2 regions of the Geomicrobium sp. JSM 1781026 genome follow, and region 2 is predicted to be linked to the other one. Evidence: a T-box and tRNA genes for the amino acid it is inferred to sense, from the RefSeq annotation. Region 2 holds a T-box; the other holds one or more tRNA genes.
What was found. The T-box of region 2 lies ahead of tyrS (tyrosine--tRNA ligase). A T-box ahead of a tRNA ligase gene usually reads a tRNA of that ligase, here a tRNA-Tyr.
Positions count from the first base shown of each region.

Region 1: it has a tRNA-Tyr gene. The T-box ahead of tyrS (tyrosine--tRNA ligase) is inferred to sense a tRNA for this amino acid. The anticodon was not compared.

Region 1 is NZ_JBHFQF010000008.1:153,327-168,590, forward strand. Features, by position in the region: gene ACE1TF_RS15255 (CdaR family protein) at 1-1,018, opposite strand, end outside; gene cdaA (diadenylate cyclase CdaA) at 1,011-1,832, opposite strand; gene ACE1TF_RS15265 (anti-sigma factor family protein) at 2,229-2,852, opposite strand; gene sigW (RNA polymerase sigma factor SigW) at 2,870-3,433, opposite strand; tRNA gene ACE1TF_RS15275 (tRNA-Gly) at 3,690-3,763, opposite strand; tRNA gene ACE1TF_RS15280 (tRNA-Gly) at 3,811-3,885, opposite strand; tRNA gene ACE1TF_RS15285 (tRNA-Tyr) at 3,894-3,978, opposite strand; tRNA gene ACE1TF_RS15290 (tRNA-Glu) at 4,051-4,125, opposite strand; gene ACE1TF_RS15295 (GNAT family N-acetyltransferase) at 5,496-6,023, opposite strand; gene ACE1TF_RS15300 (phosphorylase family protein) at 6,130-6,867, shown strand; gene ACE1TF_RS15305 (enoyl-CoA hydratase/isomerase family protein) at 6,919-7,947, shown strand; gene ACE1TF_RS15310 (TetR/AcrR family transcriptional regulator) at 8,464-9,036, opposite strand; gene ACE1TF_RS15315 (GNAT family N-acetyltransferase) at 9,033-9,659, opposite strand; gene ACE1TF_RS15320 (CoA-acylating methylmalonate-semialdehyde dehydrogenase) at 9,817-11,274, opposite strand; gene ACE1TF_RS15325 (NAD(P)-dependent oxidoreductase) at 11,271-12,176, opposite strand; gene ACE1TF_RS15330 (acyl-CoA dehydrogenase family protein) at 12,193-13,851, opposite strand; gene ACE1TF_RS15335 (sigma 54-interacting transcriptional regulator) at 14,335-15,264, opposite strand, start outside.
Region 2 is NZ_JBHFQF010000004.1:112,875-128,138, forward strand. Features, by position in the region: gene ACE1TF_RS08230 (cysteine desulfurase family protein) at 1-63, opposite strand, end outside; gene ACE1TF_RS08235 (septation ring formation regulator EzrA) at 235-1,953, opposite strand; gene hisJ (histidinol-phosphatase HisJ) at 2,155-2,988, shown strand; gene refZ (forespore capture DNA-binding protein RefZ) at 2,968-3,615, opposite strand; gene ACE1TF_RS08250 (GAF domain-containing protein) at 3,760-4,245, shown strand; gene ACE1TF_RS08255 (PRC-barrel domain-containing protein) at 4,292-5,044, opposite strand; gene deoC (deoxyribose-phosphate aldolase) at 5,125-5,799, opposite strand; gene rpsD (30S ribosomal protein S4) at 6,091-6,693, shown strand; gene ACE1TF_RS08270 (serine hydrolase domain-containing protein) at 6,731-7,723, opposite strand; gene ACE1TF_RS08275 (carboxymuconolactone decarboxylase family protein) at 7,832-8,473, opposite strand; gene tyrS (tyrosine--tRNA ligase) at 8,565-9,806, opposite strand; T-box leader at 9,855-10,049, opposite strand; gene ACE1TF_RS08285 (transglycosylase domain-containing protein) at 10,251-13,091, shown strand; gene ACE1TF_RS08290 (Xaa-Pro dipeptidyl-peptidase) at 13,439-15,264, opposite strand, start outside.

The DNA.
Region 1 (15,264 bases), on a different contig from region 2:
TTGCCGCATCGAATCCCGCAGGCAGGTTATCGAAGTCAAGTGGCATTTCTATACTCATCACATCTTCAGCATCTGTCACTTCAATTTCAAGTGTGACCACTTCCGGCCGAACGTGCTCTACACCATCTGGAACGGGCACTTCGACTTCCCGGACTTCACTTTCGGTCACACCCGACAAATCAAGCGTTCCTAAAAAGATGGATTCAATATCTTCGATTTGGTCGATTGGGCCATAAATCGTCGCCGTTTCTGTATCGATGCTCATGTCAATGAGTTCGAGTCCTTCCGGCAAGTCTCCCTCGATGTCATAGTCAAGCGCCACTTCAGCGGAAGGACGTATGATCGGAACTTCAACTTCTACTGTCTCTGGTGCCACATTCGTATCCAACTGTTCACCATATGGACCATACACAATGACATCAACCGTTTGCGTAATCGTCTCTTCGGCACCCGCAACATCAATGAACGCTTGCAGTGAACTAATGTTGTCCAGAACAGAGGCGCCTGCATTGACTTCAACTTCTCCTGGCGTAACTTCTGGCTCACCAACAGTATGTCCTTCTGCTATTTGATCTTCATTCATTAATTCCACTTCCACCGGAAGCGTGACCGACTGCCGTTCTTCAAGTACGACTCGCACCGTATTCGGTTCGACGCTGACCGTCAACCCACTCGGGAAGTTCGCCGTCTCTACATCTACTGTGTGAACCCCTTCTGCATACCCTTCCAAATCAACATAAATCTCATAGGAAGGGTTGGTTACTTGGAATAGCGTCAGCGCACTTTGTGTTCCTGACACCCTTACGTCAATGTCATCATCAATCTCCGCAATCGCATACTGCTCATTGTCGTAATACACTTGGAGCTCTGCTTCGCTGAGGGAGATCTGCTCGGTACTCATAACTGGCGTCGTACCTGGATTTCCAACATCTTCAAGGTTGACGAATAGAAAGAGCATCGTTGCAATAAGCAAAGAAACAAACTTTAAAAACCAGTGATTATTGAAGAGCCTATCCATCTTTTCGCCCTCCCCATTGCCAGAATGATGCATTCGATGACTTCGTATTTTTTAGAAGTTGATTTTCCAACATTTTCCTTATCGTATCATCGTCCAAATCCCGGTGCAATTCTCCGTTTTTCGTTACAGAAATTGCTCCTGTTTCTTCAGAAACCGTTATTGTAATTGCATCGGTTACTTCACTCACACCAATCGCAGCCCGGTGTCTTGTGCCAAGTTCTTTTGAAATAAACGGGTTCTCAGAAAGAGGCAAATAACAAGCCGCTGCTTCCAATATGTTGTTCTTAATAATCACCGCACCGTCATGAAGCGGGGCGTTAGGCATGAAGATATTGGTGACGAGCTCTGTAGAAATTTGAGCTTTCACTGGCACACCCGTTTCAATATAGTCGTTCATTCCCGTTTCATTTTCAATGGAAATCAAGGCGCCAATTCTACGCTTCGCCATGTATTTCAATGACTTCATTAATGCTTCAATCGTGTTAACGGAATTCTGCTCTTCTGGTGTTGGGCCTCGTCCGAATAAACGCCCTCTTCCTAGTTGCTCCAATGCTCTTCGCATTTCAGGTTGGAAGATAATAATAATGGCGAGGACTCCATACGTAATCACCAAGTTCATAATAAATGACATCGTATGTAAACCGAAGAAGTTACTCAGAAAACCGGCAGCTAGAATAACCGTAATTCCTTTTAGTAATTGTACCGCTCTTGTACCACGTACAATCGAAATTAATTTATAGACAACAAACGTAACGAGCAAAATATCAACAATTCTGCGTATCCACGTTAAAAGTTCGAAATCCTCACCAAACATTGATCTTCCTCCCATTAGGATATAAACGAGAAACCTCGAGAGGTTAGCACGCAACCATTATAACATAGCTGAAACCCGATGTTATCATTTCCAATGCGCCGCCCCATCTTCAGTATATCTCTGGCAAGTTTCTCCTATCCCTCCTGATTGTAGAAACGAGTTCCACTACACTTATTCCTACGACAATCGTAATCCCTCGTTACACGATTTTCCAATAAAAACCGCCTAAAACTACGGAATTTTAGCGGAAGAATCGTGAGAAATTAACGCATTTCGTTTTTTGGAGGATTTAGAAGGAAACACAAAAAAGCGACCCGGCACAATTCGTACCCGGATGCATTTTTGTACATTCTTCCCGCTCAATGGGGAGTGATGCACGAACGCATCACTCCATGCTTACGAATCGTCCCCAGTCGTCAAGCCTGAGAAAAGCGATTTCGTCTCGTACCAAATCCACGAAAGAATTTCATTAATCTCTTCGACATTGCCCGCAACATTGCCAGCAGATGCCATATATTGTTCACCATTAATGACGGTGAGATCACCATCTACTTCACCTTGTACGTCAACATTCCCATTCGTAACCGTTAAGTCTCCTGCAACGGTTTCGCCTTCAGGAATAATGACGGTGTTCGTTTCATAATTCACATGCACGTCGCCAGTCGCTCCTCGGACCATGACGTCATCTCCACTCATGCCGGACCAGTTTACCCATACCATCGAGGACATGAGCACAAGGAATACAGAAGCCGCCACGAGCATCGGGTGGTTTCTTGACCAGCGCTTCCAAGCAACAGAGCGTTTCTTTCGTTTCGGCAATGCATCCATCACGCTTTCTGTAAACCTACAAGGCGCGGTAATATGTGAAGCGCTCTGTACGAGCGCAATTGATTTCTTCACTTCATCATAATGGGATTTGCAATCTCCGCATTCACGCAAATGCTCATACAGTTGCATTCGCTCATCCCGGGTTAAGTCACCATCGAAATATCGCTGAATACGCTCACTGCTGCAGCTCATGTTGCCTTTCCCCCTTACTACCATTTTTTCAATCGCTTCCTTAGTGCCTCTCGTCCACGATGAACGTGGGTTTTTATCGTACCTACAGGAAGATCAAGAATTTCACTCATTTCCTGCAAGGAGAGGTCTTCCATATACTTAAGAATAATCGCAGCGCGATATTTAGGAGGAAGTGCATTGATTTCTTCTTGAATCGACGCTTGCCATTCAAGGGTCACGACTTGCTCATCTGGAAGGGCGTCTGTTGCCGCCAATTGCGAGTACCCATCCAATCCTTCCGTCCCGCTCACCTCAGCATCTAGCGAGTAGTCCGGCTTTTTCTTTCGGAGCTTGTCGATACTTAAATTGGTAGCAATTCGAAACAGCCACGTCGAAAACTTCCGATTGGTATCGTACCGGTCGATGTTCGTGTAGGCACGGATAAAGGCTTCCTGTGCAACATCCTGTGCTTCTTGGGCGTTGCCGACCATGCGATAGGCTATTTGATATACTTTATCTTTATACGCTTCAACAATTTGAGCAAAAGCCTCTGGGTCTCCGGCCTTCACTTCCTTTATGCATTGCTTTAACCAATCGTCCATCCCTATCCCGCCTTACGTCCGTTCTGTATGATTACGTCCCTGTCTATGTATAGGTTTCATTTATTTTTTTGATTGTATAAATAGTAAAGAGGTCTTCACTATTCACAAAATAGTTCGCAACCTTCTTAGTGTACCACGGGATCAAAGGGTGGGTATCATCTTAATAATTTTTTAAAAAGGGAGAGACCTTTTCGGTTAGTAAAACATAAAAAAGAGAGCGGAACAAGGTTGTTCTACTCTCTTGAGTTCATATGTATGGAGCGGGTGATGGGAATCGAACCCACATCATCAGCTTGGAAGGCTGAGGTTTTACCACTAAACTACACCCGCAAATTGGGAACATTTACTATGTTATCACAAAACGATTCGTTAAGCAATGGAGCGGGAGACGGGATTCGAACCCGCGACCCCCACCTTGGCAAGGTGGTGTTCTACCACTGAACTACTCCCGCATGTGAAATGGTGGAGGGGGACGGATTCGAACCGCCGAACCCTGAGGGAGCGGATTTACAGTCCGCCGCGTTTAGCCACTTCGCTACCCCTCCATAAGAGTATAAGTAAATGATAAAACCAGCAAAATCGTTTGCTGGAGCCTTTATATTGCTATAGATAATTATTGGTGACCCGTGCGGGATTCGAACCCGCGTTACCGCCGTGAAAGGGCGGTGTCTTAACCCCTTGACCAACGGGCCGGACGCTTACGTCTCTTGCTGACAAAATATATTATATGATCTCCACAACGAAAATGCAATAGTTTTTCTCAAAAAAAATTTATACATTTGTTTAGGAGCAAAATAAATCATTGATTTCGCAGCTAAATGCTTGAGGAGACAAGTTTTTTTGTGACTAGATAGAGATTGAACTTTCGATTTACCGCGCGTACAGTGCTTGGTGTTTGAGGTAGATATTTATACAAGGACGACAGAGACACCCCCGTTTGTCATCGAAAAATACAATAGCTAGCATGAGCTAGCTGAGCCGAATTATGTGAAGGGTTCCATTTGGCGTGAGCATATCATTATTCTGTAGTGCGATTTCTATATAAACTGCACTCAAGAAATTCACTAGTGCTTGAAATTGTAACTCATCAAACCTCCTTACCATTCTCTCGGCATAAAAATTCTGCGACTCTTTTCTGCCATAAAGACTAGTGAGATATCTTCATGAGTCACTCCAGCGTCCGGTCGGTGTATCTTCGGCGCCGGTGGGGCCGATAGTTGCGAACTCCAGAGGTTTATATGAATAAACAGCGTTGACGTCCTTAGAAACGAACGTTCATAGACTAGCGAGCATCAGCTTGACTGCGGTGTTCTAAATCGACCTATATAAGTTGAACGAAAGAACTTCATTAAGAACCAATGGTAAAATTGGAAAATGGAAACTGTGCTCGAGTTGCAACCGAACTGTTCTCAAGTTGAGGAAAATCGCGGGGGAAGCCGTCTATTCTCATAAACTAGGGAACAGAATGAGCGAACTCGGTAACAGATTACCGGGTCATAAGTACATCCCCGCCTCGAAGTACCCACAAGACGTCGGCGCGAGCCGCGCCGAATCGAGTGCGGTTTCGTTTCGGCCCCTGCGGGGCCGACGTGTCGTTAGTACTTCAGCCAGAATCTGCGCGCAAAATGGCACCCAGCACCGCGCTACCCCCTCCACCCAACAGTGCAAATCAAGAAAATGCTAAGTTCATTCCATATAGATCGTTTTGGGGTGTGATCTAGATCGCCAATCTCCTAAAAATAACCAAATGTTATGCAGTTAGAACTGTTGCTGAGCACACACTACCTCAACATCGGTAGAGAGCAGGTGAAAACTTAAAATCAAATTTCTAATACCTGGATGTCGGAAGTTCCTATTCGCGTGGCTCGCTCGGTTCGATGCTGAAGCGAACATAGCAGCTGCGTAACATTATTTAATTAAAATATTAATAAGCAGAGTTTCAATTATTTATTTCTCAAATCAATAAAAATCTTACCATTGCACGAAGTGCGGTAAGATTTACGCTTCTAACCTCGCGCAAGCGGCAATTCTATGTTCAAATACTGGGCTATTATTTCCTCGATCAGCTCTTGTGTTCGTCCATGAGTAAACCCATCAAAACCGTGTCTTCATACTGTCCGTCCACCCATTCATTGTCACGAAGCGTACCTTCAATCTGAAACCCGCACTTCTCATAACATTTGATCGCCCTAATGTTGCCTGCCCACGTGTCTAGTTGGAAGCGACGAACCGCAATGGTTTTATGCAAATACTCTACAAGCAGTTGCATCGCTTCGCTACCAAATCCTCGGTCCCAATAATCACGGTCACCAATAACCATACCAACCGTGCAACTGTTCGTTAATGGGTGGTACTCGCGGTAATCACAATACCCGATAAACCGATCTTCATGATAGATTGAATAGATTCTTCCTTTTTCTAGTGAATTGGCTTGTTGGTAATGAGTACCATACCAGCTTTCCATTTGCTCAATCGTCAGACCTGACCAAAGGTGGGCATTCGTTCCTGCCGCAAGCTTGGCAAGTAGCGGATCGTTCCTCCACTCAATCATCGTCTCTAACTCTTCTCTTTTTGGTGCTCGTAACTCCACGTGGTTTCCTTTTATCATTTGCGGTTTGGACCCTCATTTCCACTAATTTTCTGATAATATAGTAAGTGTACATCATCTTTATAATTTTCTACAATCGGGGGTCATCATGGCATTATACGGAGAGTTTAAAAAGGAAGATTGGCTTCGCTCGTTGAATTTACAAGAGTCGGACATTCCAACTTCGACAATTATTCATGGAGAGTTTCTTCATGAGACGAATTTGCTTTATTGGGAAGGTACGCTCGATCAATCTCGTGCACCAGCGTGGAACTTAAGATTTGGTAATATGAAGAACAAAAATATCGCCTATGCAAATGTGTATGGCAGTCCGATGGCAGCCACGGTTGTGCACCCTCTCGCCATTTGTGGCTGTGAACGATTCATTCAAACCGGCTACTTCGGAGGACTACAGGCTGACTTAACCTATGGAGAAGTCTTGCTCGTAACATCTGCGGAAAAAGACGACGGCGTGTCGGATAAGTACGGGCCTGCGAAGACGAGCCCAGCACTGTTGGAAGCTGCCCAAGCGTTTTGTGAAGAAAATAACATTGCTTACCGACTAGGCTCAATTGTCACGACAGGTAGCTACATTTATGAAACGGCACCGATGATTGAACGCTGGGCTGCTGTTGGTCATACCGGTGTTGAAATGGAGGCGGCTGCAACGCTTGCCATTGCTGCTCAATACGGGCGGGAAGCGATTGCTGTGTTAAGCATGTCAGACCACTTGCCAAGTCAACATACGTTTTACAATGCGACAGAAGAACGAGCCAAGTTAGAAGAGCAAGCCGAAGAGAATGTTCGTCGCATCGCTAAACATTTGGCAACGCTTACTCGGGCATAGACCTTGCATTGATATACCATGATGCATACTACGGAAAAGGAAGTGAAAAGAATGAGCGTTAACGTTCACGTAAATGATCGAGGGTTGGCTACTTTGGAATTGGATCGACCGAAAGCAATCGGTTCCCTTAATCATGAAATGGTCCAAACGATTCAAGAGCAGCTTGAACATTGGAAGAACGATGACCACGTCAAAGTAATTCTTCTAAAAGGAAACAGCGAAAAAGGTTTTTGCGCAGGCGGTGACATTAAGACACTCGCAAACGCGAATAAGAGCGACGAAGATTTTGAGCGAGCCCGTCAGTTTTTCCTCGATGAGTACGCGCTGGATGCTGATATTGCCAACTACAAAAAACCGATCGTTGCTCTCTTGCACGGTGTCGTAATGGGTGGTGGCGTCGGCTTGTCTCAAGGAGCAAGTCACCGCATCGTCACGCACAATACGAAGTGGGCCATGCCAGAAATGAACATTGGCTTCTTTCCAGATGTCGGCGCTGCTTATTACCTAAATCAAGCTCCTGGTTACTCCGGAACGTACCTTGCTTTAACCGCTAAGGTCATCCCAGCAGAAGATGCTCTCTACATCGGTGCCGCAGACTATTACGTCGATGATGTCACCTGTGTAGAAGAAACGCTTCGCAGTAAGAACTGGATGAACATTGATGCGCCAAGAGAAACACTCGATCAACTGCTCAAAGACGTGAGTGAAGAACCGAAACCGAGTGCACTCGCCGCCAAGCAAACACTCATCGATGAATTCTTTCATTTACATCAAGTCGAAGACATCGTGAAAAAGCTACGCGACTCTGGCGGAGAATTTGCAATGAAAACCGCTGACACGCTTGAATCGAAATCTCCCGTTTCTTTAAAAGTAACTTTGCGACATATGCTAGAAAGCGCACACCAGCCACTGGAAAAGGTATTGGAAGCGGACGCGACTCTGGCGATGAACTTCTTAAAAGCAGACGACTTCTACCGAGGAGTCGAGTCTGTTCTTATTAAAAAGGACAACAATCCACAATACACGTACCGCACATTGGAAGAAGTTAGTGAAGATGTGGTAGATCAATACTTCAAATAAAGGCAAAGTGCAGGGATTGCAGGGGCGTGGGTGTTCGGTAGTTGGTGTGCGCTTCGGTGTCGATTACGTGCACTCCCTTGTCGAAAGCGTGCACTCTGGTGTCGAAAGTGTGCACTCCGGTGTCGATTACGTGCACTCTGATGCCGAAAGCGTGCACTTGCTCAGCGGAGGGTGCGCGGGCGGGTTAGGGCTCGATCGGGCGGGGTGGATTTGTCGATTATGTGCACTCCGGTGTCGAAAAGGTGCACTTCCGTGTCGATTGCGTGCACTCTGATGTCGAAAAGGTGCACTTCCGTGTCGATTGCGTGCACTCTGATGTCGAAAGCGTGCACTTGCTCAGCGGGGGGGTGCGCGGGCGGGTTAGGGCTCGATCGTGCGGGGTTGATTTGTCGATTATGTGCACTCCGGTGTCGAAAAGGTGTACTTCCGTGTCGAAAGCGTGCACTTGCATTTTCTTTCTCGAAAATTGCTTTGTTCAACGGATATCGAGCGCTACTTTGTAGCGCTCGATATTCATTAACTGCTTGTTTCTGATGTTGAAGGTAAAATGCCTTGAAGCACAATTGCTTTTAGCTGCTCCATCCCTTCCTCGAACGTTACGTTATGTTGCTGTAAATATTGAGTGTCCAACAAATTTAGGAGCATCTCTTCTAACAGTGTCTTCAGCACCGTCACATAAGCCGTTGGAAACTTCGGCTCAACCAACTCAATAAACGGATCCCAAACAGCATTTAATTGGTTTGCAACTTTCTCATGTAAAGCGGGGTATTTCTTTTCTAACTCGTCCGCATGTTGAATGATGATGCCTATGTCATAATTGACTGGCAAAGAAGCGAATACTCGCTCGATCTTCTCCGCTTCAGATAACGTGTGATCGTTCACAATCGTTCGGTCAATCGCTTGGATGTCACGGAACACAAAGTCAATTGTCCGGCTAAGCAATTCTTCTTTGCTAGAGAAGTATTCATATACCGTGCGCTTACTCGTGCCGAGCGCTCGTGCTACTTGCTCTGTCGTAAAGCGTATGCCGTTTTCAGCAATTACACCGATAATGGTGACGTAGATGGCGTCATTCAGTTCCTTTGTCATCGCTTTGCCCCCTCATCTACCTGTTTGACCATGCGATACACCGCAAACGGCTTTTGGTCAGACTGATGAACGATGTGAAAACCAACACGCTCATAAAGTTTACGTGCTGCTGGATTGTTTTGGTCTACGGTGAGTGAAAGCTTGTCTAGCCCTTGTTCGCGTGCAAACTGCTCTGCCTTATGAATGAGCATCGTACCAATCCCTTTTCCACGGCTTTCTGGCAACATCGCCAACGTACCGATATGAAACTCACCTTCTTTTGCTTCTTTTAATCGGAGCATGGACCTGAAGTCTTTTCGATTCTTTAAAGAATGAATCAAGAAGCCGAGATGACGATATCGTAAAATCTTAACCGCTGTCGGAAAAAGCAATCGGTCCATCGTTTTCGCAGGATAACACGTCATCAACCCTAGGATACGGTTGCCTTCCTTTGCAACATACGCATATTCGTGACTAAAACGGTTGTTACGTGCTCTCCATAACTTCAACATCGTGTCGTCGATAACACGTTGATTGTTTGACCCTACGACTGTTTTCGTAAACGTATTGAGCGCCATCGCATTTAATTTCGCCCCTACAGAAGATGTGGGTTCTGCTTTTTGAATCGTTACTTCTGTCGTCATCTTCATCACCTCTTGGTACTGTATTTTAAATTATAGTACCATCTACTGAATCAAATAAACAATACCTCGCGAAAACTCCCAGAAGTTGACAACGAAAGAACGTCTTTCATTCAAAAAAATAGCCGAGAGCAGTTGCCCTCGGCTACTCATTTTCAATTTAGAACCAGCGTTCTGTGACGACTTTCTTTCTTGTATAAAATTGAACACCGTCTTTTCCGTTTGTTCCAAGATCTCCAAAGAATGAGGCTTTGTTCCCGGCAAACGCGAAGAATGCCATCGGTGCGGGCACGTTCACGTTAATACCGACCATCCCCGCATCAATTCGGTCTCTGAACAGTTGCGCTGATTTTCCACTAGACGTATAGATGACCGCTCCATTTGCGAATTTTGAGGCGTTCGTGACTTCAATCGCTTCATCCAAGTCTTTGACGCGAACGACGCTAAGCACGGGCGCAAAGATCTCATCTTGCCAAATTTTCATTTCTTGCGTGACATTATCAAAGATCGTTGCTCCAACGTAGTAGCCACTCTCTTTTGCATCGCCCTTTTCACGCCCGTCTACGACAAGGTTGGCGCCTTCTTGCACGCCGGAGTCGATATACCCAACGACGCGTTCTTTATGGGACTCGCGAATGAGAGGTCCGACGAAGTTCTCTTCGTACCGCCCGTCGCCAACTTCAAGGGAGCGAGTACGTGCAGTGAGACGCTCCATAAACTCATCGGCAATGTCTTCAGTTACCGCCACAACGGAGCAAGCCATGCAACGCTCCCCGCTACTACCGAATGCCGAACCAATGACGCCTTCGATCGTTTTATCCAAGTTGCAGTCAGCCAACACCGTCGCATGGTTCTTCGCACCTGCAAGAGCTTGCACGCGCTTACCATGAGCTGTACCGGTTTCATATACGATCTTCGCTACCGGCTCAGACCCGACAAACGAGATCGCTTCAATGTCTTCGTGTGTCAGAATGCGGTTGACGACATCTTTTGCACCGTGTACGAGGTTTAGCACGCCCTTTGGAAAACCTGCTTCGTAAAAAAGCTCAACGAGACGCTCTGCAAGCACTGGTGTCCGTTCTGACGTCTTTAATACGAATGTATTCCCGCAAGCAATGGCGAGTGGGTACATCCAAAGTGGCACCATCATCGGGAAGTTAAACGGCGTAATCCCTGCTACGACCCCTAGTGGATAGCGCCAAATGGAGCCGTCAATGCCTCCAGCAATACGAGGCAGTGCATCACCCATCATTAAGTTTGGCGCAGATGTAGCGAGCTCCACAACTTCAATCCCTCTTTGTACTTCGCCGTGGGCATCTTTTAGCGTTTTGCCGTTTTCGAGCGTAATAATTTCTCCTAGCTCTTGGCGGTTTTCGTTTAAGAGTTGCAAATAACGGAACATGTAACGTGCCCGCTCCGGAACTGGCACTTGTGACCAAGTCTCGTACGCTTCTTTTGCCGCCTGAACCGCGCGGTCGACATCTTCACTTGTCGAGATCGGAACTTTGGCAATTTCCTCACCTGTCGCTGGATTTGGAACCGACTCATACGTCCCACCCACCGTTTCTTGCCACTGGTCATTAATGTAATTTTTCATTGTTTTTACTTCTGTGATCATTTTGAACTCTCCTTTACAGATTGGAATGAAATGTCTTGGTCTCCGACGCGTTCATACAATACGGCCATATCGCGATCGCCTAACCCTGCGTCTTCTGCTTCTTCATACACATCAATGAGCGCATCGGTGATTGGTAAGTGCAACCCTTCTCTTGTCATCGTCTCTTTCACGAAGTTCAAATCTTTCCGCAATAAACTTAGCGTAAAGCCAGGGTTGTAGTCGTTGTTTGCAATAAACGTCTTGTAGTTTCGTTCATAAATTCGGCTCTGCCCGTAACTCACATTCATCACATCAAACAACGCGTCCAAATCCATGTTCTGTTTCTTCGCGAGCGTAAGTGCTTCACTTACCCCAGCAGTATAAAAACCGATGAGTAAGTTGTTGATGAGCTTCGTCATCGTTCCGCTAATGATTCGCTCATCGACGTGGAAGAGGTTCGCCCCGAGCACGTCCATGACGGGTGTCGCTGTATCAAACGCGACTTTCGGGCCGCCGCACATAAACGTGAGCGTCCGGTTTTCAGCGCCTACGACGCCTCCGCTGACAGGTGCCTGAAGAAAGAGCACTTCACGTTTCTTAGCAGCTCCTTCTACTGTTTCATTGTTCTCCGGTGCAACGGTGCTCGTATCCATGAGCAACACATCGTCATGGGCGTTTTCAATTAATCCTTCAGCACCTAAAAACACCGATTCGTAAGCTCGTGCGGACGGCAAGCTCGTAATGACCATATCACATTCTGCAGCCAATGCGGCTATAGACGCGCCAATGCTGCCGCCCGCATTTTCAAACGCACGTTCAGCTTCGGCATTCAAATCAACCCCAACGACTTGATACCCCGATTCAATGAGATTCTTTGCCATCGGCATTCCCATGTTCCCTAACCCAATCCAACCAATTTTCATTTCGGATCCCTCACTTTTACGAAATATAGTTTTTAGCTTCAATTACTCGTTCACTAATCTTTCGCTTCACTTTCGTCAGGTCACTTCGTTCTGGCGTTCGACTTTGTCGTTTTACACGATTCGCCTCTTCCGGCTGATCAAGTGCTAACCAAAGTCTCGTCATGTTACTCTCGACGTTCTCATAGCCCTCTTCACAAATCACTCGGGTCATCCATTCTTTTAGCTCGGTCGGGTGCTTGACCGTTCGTGTATACGATGACCGCATCACAGCTACGGTTGCAAACGAGTCTGCGACCATCCGTAACACTTCTTGCTTTTCAGAAACTTCATCGGTGAGAGACAGCCCTTCTAAAACTTCAGACATAATTCTTTCTGTAGCCGCAATCCATTGCCCGTTGACATCCGTGTCACTGATTGGATTCTCATTGACGTGAACGTCTTGCTTGAGCAAAGCTTTTGCTGATGCCATACGATTGATTTCATTTGTCCCTTCAAAAATCCGGTTAATGCGGGCATCCCGGTACAGTCGCTCAACCTCATACTCTTGCATAAAGCCATAACCACCATGAATTTGCACCGCTTCATCCGAAATTTCCCCTAACACTTCTGAGGCATAGGTCTTACACATCGCACAGTCTGGGATGAACGCCCGCACGATCGAAGACGAATTCATTCCCTCTGAGGAGGCAAGTGCATTCTCTACACTTCCTGCTGTTCCATAGGCGAAGCTTTCAACCCCAAATAGTGCAGTATTCATATTCGCTAACTTCTCTTGAATGAGCGGAAAGTTCACGAGTGATTGCTGAAATTGTTTTCGCTCCAAACCATAGTTGACCGAAAGCTTTAACGCCCGCTTTGATGCACCAATGTTGTTAAATGCTAATTTTAGTCGAGCGAGGTTTAAAGTGTTCAGCGCAATCTTGTGTCCTTGACCGATTTCGCCGAGCACACGATCTGGATTTACAACGACATCCTCAAGCAAAAGCGTTGCCGTTGATGAACCATTGATGCCCATCTTCTTCTCTTCTGGCCCGAGCGTTACACCGTCTTGTGTTCTTTCTACAATAAATGCGGTCATTCCTTCATCCGAATTCGCAAACACCACATACACATCGGCAATATGCGCATTCGTAATCCATTGTTTCTCACCGGTTAATTGCCATACACCGTCTTGATCATTCCACGTCGCTCGTGCTTTTCCTTTCAACGCATCTGAGCCTGCTGAGGGTTCAGTCAGTGCGTATGCCCCTACCCATTCTCCGGACCCGAGCTTTGGCAAATATGTGGCTTTCTGTTCTTCTGTTCCATAATAAATGAACGGCGTCGTGCCAACGCCCGCATGAATATTAAACGCCACACTAAACGAGCCACCGCCATTGCCAATCCCCTCTGCAACGAGTCCAGCAACATGCTTCCCAAGCCCAAATCCTCCGTACGCTTCTGGAATTTCAACCGCCTGCAAACCGAGAGAACCCGCCTCTTGAAAGGCATCTTTGGCAAACGTATAGTCATGCGTTTCCGCCTGTTCCATATTGGCAAGAATGGTATTCGTGACAAACTTCTCTGTCGTCTTCTGAATCATTATTTCATCGGTAGAAAGGTCTTCTGGCGTAAACGCATCTTGCATGCTCTGTAAGCTACCGCCCCACATTGGCCTTGAATATTTTGTTTTCATGCTCACGTCCTCCTCGTCATCTATATAAGTTGAACTAAAGAATTTCTTCACAAACCATTGCTAGACCAACCGTTAAAGGCTAAAATTCATCGACTTTGAGATCGATCTTCATTTTTTACAATAGACGTAGCAAGGATGGTGATATACTGCTATTGACATCCAAAGTGTACGGATCGAGTTGTAATGCCAATATTGAGCGACCCCAGTTCAGTAACGTCGCTAATTCACAACATTTGCTTGGAACGAAAGGCGGTGACGCCTGCGGAAGAAGGGCCGAGACGAGACCCCGCAGGTCGTTAGACCGAGGAGGCTCGGCCGGTCCTCCGCGGCAAGCATCCGCCTGCAGTGGAAAGCAACAATAAACTGCGCAAGGAGGAAAATGTTTAGTTCATTCTATATAACAAACTGCAAAAGATATGCCAATAACTCCTTCGAACTCGAGAGCGTTGGCACTGTTTAAAATGTCTACATGTCTAAACACTTTTACATCATCGATCGTTGAAAGCGAGACATTTTGTTGTACAGCGTTGCTCTAGAAATTCCGAGTTTCTTTGCCGCTTTCGATTTATTGCCATCCACTTCTTGCAAAGCCGCTTCAATTTGTTCCTGCTCATACTCTTGCACTTGCTCTCGGTTCATCTCTTGCCATTCGATATAAGGAACAGAAGCCGCCTCATCCTGAAAGGTCCGCAATTCACCTGGCAAATCCTCAATTGTAATTCGATCATCATCACAAAGGTGAAACATGCGTTCCACGACGTGTATGAGCTCTCGTACGTTTCCTGGCCAGTCGTACTGGAACATCCGCTCAATCACTGCTTTATCCATCGTCCGCTCTTTCGCACCATTGTCACGACTAAGCGTTTTGAGCTGATGCGCGATGATTAACGGGATGTCTCGCTTTCGCTCCCGTAGCGGCGGAATGGGAATATCGATTACATGTAACCGGTAATACAAATCGGCTCGGAACTTCCCTTGCCTGATCCTTTGTTTCAAATCTTGATTCGTTGCGGAAATTAACCGAAAATCAACCGGTGTCGGAGACGTACTGCCTACCCTGTCAATCTCTTTGCTCTGAAGTGCTCGCAGCACTTTCGCTTGAGCCTCAAGCGGCATATCCCCAATCTCATCAAGAAACAACGTTCCCCCATGTGCAAGTTCCATCTTGCCGGGCTTGCCTTCACTCTTTGTGCCCGTAAACGCCCCTTTCACATAGCCAAACAGCTCGGACTCCAAAAGGTTTTCAGGGATCGCGGCACAATTGACAGCAACGAATGGCCCTTCTCCTCGAGCACTCATATTGTGAATTGCTTGGGCAAACGGTTCTTTACCAACACCAGACTCTCCTGTAATTAAGACAGAAGCTGTTGTTCTCGCCGCTTTTCGACTCATTTTCTTGGACTCGGCAATCTT
Region 2 (15,264 bases):
TACAAATGTATGAATAACCTCTGGATAAGGTTCTGTCGTTGCACTATTATCTAGATAGATCATTGAGCTTGACACCTCTTGTTTTCAACTGTTCGCTAGCAACGGAACATTATATCATAAATTCACCTGTGTGCCGAGAAGTGGAGTAAACAAACGAGAAGCACAGCGCGTTATGATCGCACTTGTGCTTCAACGTTAGGCTCGTTTGCCCAGCTCTTCTTGTCACATCTTCATTTAAGCGTTTTGATAAACACTCTCTTCACTTTCATTCCAAGACGATTCTAAATTCCCTAGTGCGACAGGTACAGCTTCGGTTAACGCCTCTGTCAAGTTCTCAACCGCATCGTCATAATAGCCATTCCTAAATTGCCATTCACTCTCTTCAAGAACTTGTCTGAGACTAGGATGTTCGTTGCGATAGCGATTGCCAAACTGAATCAACCGCTCTGCCCAAGCGGAACGCGCCAACGTATCGTCAACCGTATGAGCGGCCTTTCCTACTTGATGCTGACCGAGCTCAATCGCTTCTTTCACCGCTTTCATTTGCAGCGGAGTCACGTCTAATTGAGCCCTCGCCTTTTCCAACTCTTTCTCTGCATCATCCAACTGCGAGAGCAAATGCTCAGGCATAGCAGGGATGTGACTCTTGTGTACTTTCATTTGAATCGACTTCATCCGTCTTCGTAACGTCGTTAATTGCTCATACGCACTTAGCTCCTCACTTCTAAGCTCATCGAGTCGTTCCATTGATGAATCTATATCTTCTTTAACTGTCTGTAGCTTGTCTTGAAGTTTCACCATCGTCTGCTCTAAGTCGATATAAGACTGTCTACGATTGGCGTGCAAATCAGCAAACACTTGCTGGTCCTTCTCCGCATCTTTTAGTTCCTTTTTCATCTGTTCATAGAGATTCGTTTCTTCTTCAGGAAGTTGATAGCTTTCTTTCACCTTCTGACGTTCTTTTTCTAAGTGTTCCAGTTTTGTACGAACCGCTTCGTACTTTTCACCAAGTTGCTTCACGCCATGTTCCACACGTTGCTTGGCTTCGACTTCTTGTTCTAACGTTTGGTACATCTCTTCGATTTGCTCTTTGGAGCGTTCAATTTGCTCTTCCCCGTATTCTACTTGCAAACTTTCAACCGCTTCTTTAATCTTCGGAAGCGACGTTGTCAATTCACGCAAGTCCGCTTCAATCGTAAAATGATCAAAGTTAAACCCTTGTTCTGATAACTCTTCGATTCCACTTCTTAAATTGCGAATTTCTTCTGGCAAGGAGACGCTAACTTCCATGAGCATGCCAGGAATCTTATTCATCAAGTGGTCAAGTCTTTCAATCGTCTCAGAGATCGTTAATAAACGACTCCTTGCACTCATGTAGTTTCCTTGCGCAGTATCTTCGTAATAGTTGTCAAGCTCACTGCGGCAATGTTCCACTTCTTCACGAATCGCTTCCACCGATTCACCCATCGATTTTTGTTGGCGAGACAACATCGCACGTGTATCTTTTAATTTCTCGGATACGGCCTCAATTTCATCGCGATTTTGTTGTTCACTACTAACGAGTTCATCCACTTCTTCACGGATGGAAACAATTTCGTTTTCTACGCTAGTTAATGTTACGCTAACCTTTTCAATCTTTTCTTTCGCTTTCTTGAACTGATATTTATTTGCGGCTTCTTCAATATCAAACAAGTCGAGTTCTATTTCTTGAAAACGATCTTCAACGATGGAATCCCATGCTTTTCGCCACCGCTCGAAGTTCTCTTCTGTTTCCCCAGAAATGGTTAACCCCTTTACACGGCTGATCTCATCCGCAATCGGTTCATTAATCACATTGTTCTTTCTTTTATCTAACTCATCTACACTTTGGTAGACCCGCCGCCTTGACCAGGCACCATACGCAATTCCAGCAACGACAAGGATGCTAACGGCAATGATGATTACAGGAACCATTTCTCTCACTCCAATATATTCCATCGATAATTAGTTTCGTATATAATAATACCCATTTACAAAATTCAACAAATACGTCCAAACTCCTCTAAATTATATCGACATCGCTGACGATTTTTGAAGAGAATTGAACTGGTGTATTACTATATTAACATGTAACCTAATAGAGTAGTGGAAAATTGGAAAGAAGGTGGGAGAAATATGAAATCGATCGTATACGATGGCCACGTTCACAGTCCGTATTGTCCCCACGGAAGTTCAGCGGCAATATCAGAATACATTGAGACCCTCATTCACGACGGGTATGAAGGGGTGACGTTTTGCGAGCATGCGCCTCTTCCTGAAAGGTTTGTTGACCCTACCCCAAACTCAGACAGTGCAATGACACTGGAGTCCCTCGCAAAATACTTGGATGAATTGCAGAAATTGAAAAAAGAATACGAATCGAAATTGACGATAAACGTTGGTTTAGAAGTTGATTATATCGAAGGGTACGAAACAGAAACCAAAGCCTTTCTTGATGAATACGGACGTTTTCTAGATGATAGCATTCTCTCGGTTCATTTCATTCACACGAGTGCGGGTTACTTTTGTATTGATTATAGTGCAGAAGTGTTTCAAATGTACGCAAATCAGTTTTCCTCTATAGATGAGGCGGTGTGGCATTACTATAAAACAGTGCAACGATCCGTCACTTGTCATTTAGGGGTATTCAAACCGAGACGAATCGGACATCCAACACTGGCTCGTAAATTCCAGAAGAGTCTGCCATACCCAACGGATGATCAATGGATTAGAGACACTCTCCTCTGTATAAAAAACGAAGGGATGCAAGTGGATGTGAACGGTGCAGGTGTGAATAAACCTGGCTGTCAAGAACCGTATCCGCCTCTTTCGTTCCTAAAAGAAAAAGAAGCGGAAGGACTTCACCTCGTGTACGGCTCCGATGCTCACCACCCTCATGGCCTTAGTCAAGGACGAGAGCAGCTAAGAGGCGTCCGACTGCAAGTGCCTTTAGACGTAAACAAGATTTGAAGTCGGGGAATCTGCTATGCGCGTCGAACAAAGTTGTCGCTCCACAAACTGACGAACATGACCCATATACTTGCCAATAAACGTCTCGTCTCTCGGTTCAAGATGGAAGACTTCGCGAATATATTGCGCATGTAAAAACGGCATCGTAATCATGCCACGCAAATGTAAGATCGCCCACTCCTTTCGCATTTGCGTGAACACACCCGCTTTTCTTCCTTGATCATAGACGAGAGAAAATAGATGCTTTTCTTTCATGAAATAACTCGACATCACTTCGCGAACGAGCATTGAATCGAGCGTCAATTCACGTAGAACGAGGCGGGCAGCACGATCATGCCGTTGTTGATACACCATCGCCCGCTCCACCATCGACAATAGCTGATCAAAACTAGATTCAGACGAAGAAATGGCTTCTTCAATTGCTTGTAAATATCCAGCGAGATAGTCATTCAAAATATATTCTAACAAACCTTTTTTTCCACCAAAGTAATATGAAATTAAAGCGACGTTCACGTTCGCTCGATCGGCAACTGCACGGACGGATGTCCCCGTAAACCCTTTTGTCATAAACAAGTCAATGGCTGCGGTTTGGACAGCTTCTTTTGTGTTTTGTTTTTCAGTTCTCACTTGCTCCATCCTTTCATGACTCGGTTAACGAATACATTCGCTCTATGACGGTGCGATCCTGCAAAGGCTTTACGACTTCTTATTTACTCTTTCTACATGTTATTATGAGTTTAGACAGTGTTATATAGGGGAGGGTGTACACGAATGTTTGAACCTGTCAATTACGACGGAAATTTGCAGAAGAAATATGACATGCTTTATAAACAACTGGATGCCTTGCTTGAAGATGAGGATGATCCTACAGCGAACCTAGCCAATGCGGCTGCCTTGTTACAACAATTTCTAGATCGTACGAACTGGGTCGGTTTTTATCTTTTAAAAGAGGGCGAGTTGGTGCTCGGGCCTTTCCAAGGATTGCCCGCTTGTGTACGTATTCAAGTCGGCAAAGGTGTGTGTGGTACCGCAGCGAAGATACGAGAAACGCAAGTCGTTGAGGACGTGCATCAATTTCCTGGCCACATCGCTTGTGACGCTGCTTCACAATCGGAGGTAGTCGTCCCGATCATTATTAACGATCAAGTTTATGGTGTTTTGGATATTGACTCTCCAGAAAAGGCGCGTTTCTCCGAAGAAGAGGGTCGCCTACTCACTGTATTTGTTGAGCACCTTGTTCCTCACTTACAACGTTAGTATGAAGAAAGGCAAGCTCCTGGTTGAAGGAGCTTGCCTTTTGTTTTTATTTGATACCATAATATGCGTTTAACTCTTTCTCGTCGTCATCGGTTAACGTCTCCGATTTCGGAGCATCTTCAATGACTTGCAAAGCAACCGGCACATGAGCTCTACTTTCCAATGGGTCAAAGTCTTTAAACACTTGGACTGGCAAAACGTAGCGATCGCGTTCCATAATGCCATCTGACTCAATTTCTATAAAGCGGACTTGCCACGTTGTGCTATCGAACAAAATATCAGATATGGAGCCCATCTTTTCATCGTTGGCGTACACCGAATAGGATGTTAGATCTTTTGAACTTTGCAAATGATAGTTCTCTTCGTCCAAACGTGAACCCGCAACATCATCTGGACTTGGCGTTCCCGAAACGGGCGCAATTGGCCCTGCATATGGAAAGTGTGGAACCCCTGCTGGCGTCGCAGGCGAAACGGTCCAGTAATGCTGAAGGCCGTAATGATCAAGCAACGTTGCTTCATATTGCCTTGAGATTGGCTGATCTGTTTCTGGCTTCGGACTGTCCTTCACTTGGTCTTTCGTAGCGTCTAAATCAACGAGCTGTTCAGTAATTTCAAGCCTTGTAATCAACTCTGGGCTGATGAGTACCTTCCCGCCAAAAAACCAACGCCGCGTATCCCCAACGATATAACGAACTCTCCAACGACCCGTACTGTCAAAATACACATCGTCAACCGCTCCGAAATCATCGTCAGTAGCTGACAGTGAAAAGTCTCTAAAGTCCTCGACACGTAGTAACACAGGTTCTCTCTCCTTTACAGGTTGTTATAGAGAATTTTCCTGTTTTGCGCCGATTGTAAACCCGAAATCTTTTATCGAGACTAGTAGTCGCTTCCTGACTCGGCACCTGAAACAATCGCAATGCCAGAACTTGTCCCAATTCGATCTGTCCCTGCTTCAATATATTCTTCAGCGACGGCCGCATTCTTCACACCGCCTGAAGCTTTAATTTTTGCATGATCACCGACGGTTTCTTTCATTAAACGAACGTCACTAAGCGTTGCGCCACCGGTGTGAAACCCTGTGGATGTCTTAACAAAGTCCGCTCCGGCTTGTACACACAACTCAGAAGCTTTTACTTTTTCAGTGTCGGTAAGCTGACTCGTTTCAATGATTACTTTCACTGTCGCTTTATTTGCTGCCGCGTTTACGACGGCTTGAATATCGCGAAGCACATGATCGTCATCCCCAGACTTGAGCGCTCCCATGTTTATAACCATATCCACATCTGCCACGCCTTGTTTGATAGCAATTTCTGTTTCATAAGCCTTCACTTCTGGCACATTCATGCCGTGCGGAAAGCCAATGACTGTAGTAACACCTACTTGACTACCTTCTAAAAGAGCGACAGCCGTTTCTACCCAATACGGGTGAACACAAACCGTTTTAAACTCATGCGTCTTGGCTTCCTCGCAAAGCGTAACAATGGCTGATCTTGATGCTTCAGGTTTCAGTAACGTATGATCAATGTATGATGCGAGTGTTGATTTGTTCATCATTCTTCACCTTCCATTCTTTCAGTCACCCCCACTATATCATGTTTTTATTCGTTCGTTGAGGTTGACTTTTATGCAAGGACTTTATACAATGATAGTTGTGCTAAAAGACAGCCAAGGTAAACTTACTTCGTCTTTCATTTTGTTCCTCGACTGCGGCTGATCACAATCGAGGTGCATCACTAACTCCCCGCTGTCGGAGCGAAGATGTGTGAAAACAAAATGAGCGTCTAAGAGATTACCCCTGCCCGTCTTTTTCACGATAAACGTGATAAAAGGAGGAGCTATACTATGGCTCGCTATACAGGTCCATCTTGGAAGAAATCACGCCGTCTTGGTATTTCACTAAGCGGTACAGGTAAAGAACTAGAAAAACGCCCTTACGTTCCGGGTGAACACGGTCCGACTCAACGCAAGAAATTGACAGAGTACGGTGTCCAGCTTCAAGAGAAGCAAAAACTACGTTTTATGTACGGATTGACTGAGCGTCAGTTTAAGCGCACATTCGATAAAGCAGCAAAGCGCGGAGGCGTACACGGTGAAGAATTCATGATCCTTCTTGAATCTCGCCTAGACAACCTCGTTTATCGTGCAGGTCTTGCTCGTACGCGTCGTGGGGCGCGCCAACTCGTAAACCACGGTCACATTACTGTTGATGGTCAGCGCGTAGACATCCCGTCTTACACGCTTAAGCCAGGACAAGTAATCGGTGTACGTGAGAAGTCACGCAACATGAACTCGATTGCTGAAGCTCGCGAATCCCTTGCCTTCACACCTGAATATGTCAGTGTAGACGGCGAGAAGTATGAAGTTACGTTCACACGCCTTCCAGAGCGTTCTGAACTTTCTTCAGAAATTACCGAAGCGCTTATCGTTGAGTGGTACTCTCGTTAATACACTAAACCCCCTCTTTATAAAGAGGGGGTTTTTATTATCCAATCGCTTCGATCATTTCATCTGCGCCCTCACTTTGATTTGAGCACACGACAACAACACGACTACAGGAGGGTTCAAACGAAGCCCGAAAGCAAACACCCGGGTCGTACCCGACGAGTAGATGTTTTCTTGAACTGTCTTCTCTTTCAATTGTATATCCTGAATAACTATAGAAGACAGTATCATTTACGTGAACTCTCGGACGTAAAAATTGTTCCGTCATCTTTTCTGAGAAAAGTTCAGCTTTATCGACACTCCGCCAAAACATTTCCACGTCAGTTACGGTGACAAACACACCCCCATCTGCCCCACCTTTTATCGGAATGCAATATTGATTCGTTTGATTGCTTTCGATATACCCGTGCGCAGTCTGTTCAGGCAACTGATCAAGTTGAAAATAACCTGACTTGTCCATGCCCACCTTTTGAAAGATTTCTTCTTCAACAAATCGGTCAAACGGTCGTCCCGATACCGCCTCAACGATTTGACCTAGCACAATATAACCTGCGTTATTATAATGAAACCGTTCACCAGGATGGAACTTCATCGGTTCGTGTTGAAACATTGGCAAAAAATCCTTGCCTTCCCTCATGCTGTACATCGGCTTTTCATCCCACAATGCAGAAAAATCATCCATCATTTCTTCATCAAAATAATCGGGAATGCCTGACGTATGCGTAAGCAAATGATGTATCGTAATGTCCTCATGAAAGTGTGGGAATGAGATGTCTACACATTGCTGTAAACGCGTATTAAATGAAAGTTTACCTTCTTCAACGAGTCTGCAAATGGCTGCGCTCGTGAATACCTTTGCTCCAGATGCGATGCCAAACCGCGTACTTGGATTGTTTCTTATCTGTTCGGCCTGGTTGGCATAACCGAACGCTTGCTCGAACACACCGTCGTATTCCTTTATGAATATCACTCCAGAAAAATTCACATCTCGTTGAACGTTCAGTAATCGCTCGATTTGCTTATTCTGTTTCATCATTCTCCTCCTTAAGATTAAGTGATTCGTTTCTCGACACTCAAATCAAGTTAGAGTAGATGAAGCAAAATGATTCACATTAAACTCATTCGATTGTCACCTCCTCGTTTACTGATCGTAGGCATTTAGTGCGTTCACTCCGTGGGCAAGGGCAGACTCAGCTTTTAGAGCTGTTGCAACAAGTACAGACTCGGCAACTTCTTCGCGGCTTGCTCCTGCAACTTTTACGGCTGCTGTGTGCAGCTCAATGCAATATGGACAACCTGTCGTGTGTGCGACGGCAATAGCGATGAGTTCTTTTTCTTTCACCGTTAATGTACCTGTTTGAAGAGCTGCTTGATCAAACGAAAGAAATTTCTGAAAAACTTCTTCATTATACGTTTTCAATTCCTCTAAGCGATTGAAGTAAGAAGATTTGTACAATTCATCTGCGCCGTTTCCATCATAAGCATTCCATGCATTGACACTATGCGCGATCGCTGATCCCGCTTTTAAAGCGGTCGCCACCATGATGGCTTCTGCCACTTCTTCTTTCTTTGCCCCTTGTTTCTTCGCTTGATTGACATGTAACTCAATGCAATACGGACACCCGGTCGTATGCGCAACCGCTACAGCAATCAATTCCTTCAACTTTGGCTGCAACTTTCCTGGCGCGAGCGCTTCGTTGTCGAATGCGATGAAGGCAGCAAAGGCTTCTGGAGCTAACGATTTGAATTCTTCCAATCGGCTTGAATACGCTTTGTTATACATCACCGCTCCTCCTCACCTATTTCGCTTTATTCTTCCATAGAGACGTTCGTTTAGCAAGAAAAAAGATGGGGATGCTCCCCATCTTTTTTGGTCATTTCTTAAGTTGAGCAAACTTCCGTTTGCCGACTTGCACGATCATATCGTCTGCAATTGTAATCTCTGCATGAATGTCTTCGACTTTTTGCTCATCAATTTTCACACCGCCATTTTTAATCATGCGCCGTGCTTCACCTTTCGACGGTTGTAATTCCAGCTCAACGAGCAAATCAATAATGGACACGATCGGCTCACCTTTCCACTCAACGACCGGCAAATCCTCAGGAAGTGCACGTTTCGTAAACACCGTCTGGAAGTACTTTTCAGCTTCGGCAGCTGCAGCTTCCCCGTGGTACATTTCAACAAAACGGCGGCCAAGTCGTTGTTTGGCATCTCTTGGGTGAATGCTACCCTCACCAAGTCCTTTCTCCAAAGCTTCAACCTCTTCCATCGGAATATCGGTTGCCAGTTTGTAATACTTCACCATCAGCTCATCAGGAATGCTCATTGATTTACCAAAAATCTCATTCGGTTCTTCATCGATTCCAATGTAGTTGTTTAATGACTTCGACATTTTACGCACACCGTCCAACCCTTCAATGAGCGGAAGCGTTAGGGCAACTTGCTTATCTTTCCCGTACGCATCTTGAAGCTGGCGTCCCATCATAAGGTTAAACGTTTGGTCAGTACCCCCAACCTCAATATCGGTATCCATCGCCACCGAATCATAGCCTTGCATTAATGGATAGAAGAACTCATGTATGGAAATTGGTTGGTTGTTCTTGTACCGGTTATTGAAATCTTCACGTTCAAGCATTCTTGCCACTGTTAAATTCCCAGCTAAGTTGATGACATCTTCAAAGTTTAGCTGGCTTAACCATTCCGAATTGTAGTAGAGCGTTGCTTTGTCCATATCCAACACTTTGCCGTACTGCTCGACGTACGTTTTGGCGTTTTCAGCTACTTGTTCACTCGTTAATACTTTTCTCGTTTCTGATTTACCACTTGGGTCACCAATTCTACCTGTAAAGTCGCCGATAAGCATTTGTACGTGATGTCCAAATTCTTGGAATTGGCGAAGCTTATGAAGAACGACGGTGTGGCCAATGTGCACGTCCGGGGCCGAAGGGTCCATGCCTAGCTTAATGTTGAGCGGTTTACCTGTTGCAATTGATTTCTCAATTTTCCCTCGGAACGCCTCTTCAGGCACAATCTCCACAACACCTCTCATAAGCGCCTCGACTTGGCGATTCGCTTCTTCCTTTTGTTCTGTTGTTAATGTCCATTCGCTTGTCATATCTTCGTCCTCCTATTATTTTTGTCCATAAAAAAAAGCCCCTCCCTAAAAAGGGACGAACGTATCGCGGTACCACCCTTGTTGAGAACTTCCGCTCTCCACTCGGCTCTTTAACGCAGAGTATACGTTTCCTAGAAAGCTCAAGCAATGTAATTCATCTCTTGCGCCGGATCGACTTGCAGCGACCGTCGACTCTCTGAACCTGTACACAAGAAATTACTTCGTTGCCATCATCGCGTTACCTATATTGACAATGATCTTTTTATACCATGCCAATTGTTCACTGTCAACTGTATGTAAACCCGATCGATAAGGCAACCTACACGTAAGAACGAAAGGTCAGAAGAGGAATTGTACATATTCATCACGAATAACCTGGATAGCGGTTCTTTAGTCTATAACAAAGTATGCTATAATATGCGTGATCTTCTTAGGGGGTGAACGATGAAAAATATATTACAGAGGTTTAACCGCTGGGCTGATTTCATACAAAACAATCGCTATGTACAAGGGTTAAATATTACAAGCCTTGTCGCTTGGAACATTCTCATTCTTTTAAGCGTGACGATCTTGCTCGGAACGACATTTGTCGGCGCAGCCGGTGCTGGCTACTTCGTTTCTTTAGTAGAAGATGAGCCGGAATATACACAAGAAGAAATTCGTGCAGACATCTACAATTATGAAGAAACAAGTGTCGTTTACTTCGCCGATGACGTATATTTAGGCGAACTTCCTTCAATTCTTGAGCGAAGAGAAGTAAGCTTGGACGAAGTGTCTACGCACGTGAAAGACGCGTTAATTGCGACAGAAGACGAATATTTCTTTGAACATAACGGCATCGTTCCAAAAGCTGTTATGCGCGCAGTGTTTCAAGAGTTTGTCGACACAGGCATGCAAACGGGAGGAAGTACGCTCACCCAACAAATTGTGAAAAACCAAATGCTATCTAACGAAGTTTCTTTTGACCGCAAGGCAAGAGAGATCTTAATTGCGATGCGTTTAGAGAATTATATGGACAAAGATGAAATTCTTGAAGCATACTTAAACATCGTACCATTCGGCAGAAATGCGGCCGGTACGCAAATTGCAGGCATTCAGGCTGCAGCAAATGGAATTTTTGATGTCGAGGCATCGGAACTTTCGTTACCTCAAGCTGCGTATATTGCCGGCATTCCACAAAATCCTTTTTCATACACTCCCTTCACGTCCGATGGGGATTTGAAAGAGGACTTGACTGCTGGAATGCAACGAAAGAATATCGTCCTTTACCGGATGTTAGACTCTGGAACGATTACCGAGGAAGAGTACGAAGCAGCTCGAGAGTACGACCTAATGGAAGACATTACGGATTATGCACCAGAAAATAGCTTTGAAAGTTATCCGTACGTTACGAACGAAACAGAACGCAGAGCCGTCCCCATTCTTAGAGATTATTTATTGGACAAAGACGGGGTTGACTTGAGCGACATGGAAGACGAAGACCGTGCACAAACCGTCCAACAATACACCGAGCGCGCAAGTACAGAACTTCGTCTTGGCGGATACCGCATTCATACTACCATTCATAAAGACATTTATGACACGATGGAAGACACGATCGCCAACAGTGACTTGTTCGGTCCGAATACGAATGACGGACAACCTGAACAGGTGGGCGGTTTGTTACAAGATAATGAAACAGGAGCGATTTTAAGCTTTATCGGTGGACGTGACTTTGAAAAAGAATCATGGAACCACGCTACGACAGGTGAAGGCCGATCCGTAGGCTCAACGATTAAGCCGCTCATGCCGTTCGGATCTGCGATGGAGCGCGGGGTTGTGCAACCGGGCATCGTCGTTCCCGATGTGCCAACGAATTACCGTGGGGGAGATCAAGACCCCGTAAGTAACTTTGGTAGTTCTTACGCCGGTATCCCTTCCGTGCGAGATACGATTACGAACTCACGAAACACCCCATCGGTACGGACATTTTGGCAAGTGCCAGAAGAAGATTTGTACGATGATATGATAAAACTTGGCTACACCCCGCACCTTGACTATGCTGCGGAGTCGTTCGCACTCGGTTCTTTTGATGCAACGGTTGAAGAAAATACGAACGCATTATCGACGCTTGCGACCGGTGGTACGCGGAATGAATCGTATATGATTGAGCGGATTGAGACGCATACGGGTGAAGTGATCTATGAGCATGAACACAATCAAGTTGACGTGTTCTCCCCGCAAACGGCGTACCTTTCCATTGATATGATGCGAGATGTCCTCTCAAACGGAACCGCATCACGCATTCCTAGCCTGTTAAACTTCGGTGGGGATTGGGCCGGAAAAACCGGGACGTCGCAAGGTGCGCGTGACTATTGGTTCGTCGGCATGAACCCGAAAGTGAGCTTCGGCTTATGGATCGGCTACGGAGATAACCAACCGCTCCAAGGCGAATACAGTCAACGTCAACAACAGCTTTGGGCAACGCTTATGAATCGCACTGTGGAAACAAACAGTGACGTCGTCTTGACAGATTCACGGTTCGAGCAACCCGAAGGAATTGTACGACAGTCAATTTGTGGCGTGAGCGGATTACTTCCTTCCCAAAGTTGTTACGACGCTGGACTTGTGAATACCGATTTGTTTAATAGCAACTACTTGCCATCTCAAACCGATGACTCACTAGAAGGCGCACGCTACGTAACGATTAGTGGTCAAAGTTATCTTGCGTATGAACAAACACCTGCCGAATTTACGGACACCGGTTTTTCCGTAAACTCAACGTTCTTCGACGGTGTGAATATCCAAGATTATTTGCCAGACAGTTTGTCCGGGAATTTAGTACCTGACCGAAACGCCCCTGCACTTGACCATACTCCAGCTGCAGTTTCTGGAGTGTCATCAAGTGGCGGAACAATCAGCTGGGCGCAACATTCTGATGGCGACATCGTCGGTTACCGTGTATATACAGCAGCAGGCAGTCTCGTTGGTTCAGTGAAAGGAAATACGTCGACGAGCTTTTCTGGCATTAACCCTGCCCAAGGCTACTACGTAGCCGCAGTTGACACGATGGGCCGAGAATCGAACCCGTCGAACCCGACCGAAAGCGCTCCAACACCTGAAGAGCCAGAAGAAGACCCTACTGAAGGTCAAGAGCCAGAAGAAAGTGACCCAACTGGCGAAGGTGAAAACAACGGGAGTTCTGACCAGGATAACGAACAGCCTGATGAGCAAGAAGACGGTGAGGATAATGAAACCCCACCGCCAGAAGAAAACGACCCACCAGAAGGTGAAGACGATTCTTAAACGAGGCAAGTCTACCCTCGGGGTCAGCTTATCCCGCCACGCCCGCGGGGCGTGGCAGGGGCGGGACGAAAATCTCACCATAGAACGATCTATGGTGAGATTTTTTGTTTTACGACGTGTATATTGTTGAAGATCCTCCCATAGAAACGAGAAATTGTACCAATGTGTATTTTTTTGGTCTAAGCTCTAACATATACTCACTCTCCGATATTTTAGTTTTAACCTGCTCCGACGACAGTACAACAACTCCTCATCACGGTATACTCTCGCTCAATGAACATTCCTCATATGTAATTCTTACACTTTCTCACACGAAAAGCCGCCGGCGTAAGGCCGGCGACCATCTGTTATTCCCATTTGTATTGCAAAGCGTTGGTATGAGCGATTAAATCGTCATACGTTTGTTCATTAATGACCCCATTGTTGAGTTGCCCTTGTAGTAGATGGTGGAATGAACCGAGGTGCTGCACTGCTCGCTCGCGGTCTTCTCGCTTTTCAAAATGTTTGACTGCGGTCAGATGTGTAAGCAATTGGCGTACAGATCGTTCATTAGAAAATGCGCCTTCAAGGTTGAATTGCTCTACTTGTTCAATGAGACTCTCTACACTTAAACCAAAATCAATGGAGTCACTACCGCCAACAACTGGCAATGAAATGAGGCTTTCACTCAAATCTACTGTTACCTCAACATCGCTATGTTCAGCGCGTGTATGTGTGCGGTTACTGCCTGAAATAATAACACCAATCCGGTGTCCTGGCTTAAACACGTAATCATGAGTCATCGTGTTCCAACTAAACGAATACGTTTCACCTGGAACGAGCGATTGACTTTCCCAAACCGATTCATAATTTCTTGCATCCATCCATCCTCTGGACACAATTTCATAATCTTGCACGTGAGTAAGCAAATCATGTTCATAGTAACAAGCGCTGTCATGTTCAGAACTTTCGCCCCAACATGTTTGCTCATCAATCATTTGCATACCGCTAGAACCACTCCGATGATCCAGCCGTTCATCGGTTCCATAATCAACGATAAGTGCAGAAAGGTTTACTCTTTCTCCATTTACCGAAGCTGTCAGTTCAATTTCTGGAGTTCCACTTATTCGAACTTCCTCTTCAAGCTCAGGTGATAAAAATGCAAGACGATGGTCATGATCGGCTAAAGGATCTTCGGCAAGTTGCCTCTCCGTTAGTGGAAGGTTGCGAAAACTAAGCTCTTCTCCTGATGGAACCGGCACATCGGTCAAATGACCGTGCTCATCACCTTGTCCAATCGTTAGCTTTACATCTTCTGTACTACTTTCTGGCCACGAGTCATACGTCGTCCATTCATTGGCTGCATGCTCTACATCAGCCATCGGCTCGTCCATTATGCCATTATCAATACCTAAAAGCTCATGGTCAAACCATCTATGGACGGTGCTTACCCACTCATCTCGCCGATAATCGAAAGGTTCAGCATGAGCCGTTTGCGCCAACCATATTTTCCGATCGACATCATGTTCCTCTAATTGTTCCCACCATTGTCCGAAATGATTCGTTTTTACATTCAGATCATTCAGACCATGGATGAGAAAAACACTCGCTGTAACGTTATCCGCATCTGGTACGTAATTTCTTTCTTCCCAAAATTCATTATAATCACCAAATTCGTCGTCCATTAAATCCCTCATGCCATTGAATACAAACTGACAAGCTCCCCTACGTTCTGAGTTCACCACGCGATTGGCCAAACCGTTCGGTCCATTCAAATAGTAGATGCTGCCATTTGCACGATAGTAGTCGTACCAGCTACTGATTGCCGTAACAGGAATAATGGTTTCAAGCCCTTCGACATTTGTTGCTGCTGCTGCATTTGCAAGTGTACCATCGTATGACTTCCCATACATCCCTACTTTGCCAGTGCTCCAATCTGCAACTGCGGTTTCATCATGAATGTCATAACCATCCGCATTATCATTCAACCAATCAATGACGGCCGTTACACTTTCAGTTTCTTCATACCCTCCTGTCGTTGGACAACCGTCCGAAAGGCTTGTCCCAATCATATCAACGTGTACAACGGCGTAGCCACGCGGAACAAAATAGTTGTCATAAAATAACGGAAATGAAACCGGCTTGCCATCAATATACTCTTTTAACTGCGACTCCTCACCGCGACCCATGTTTT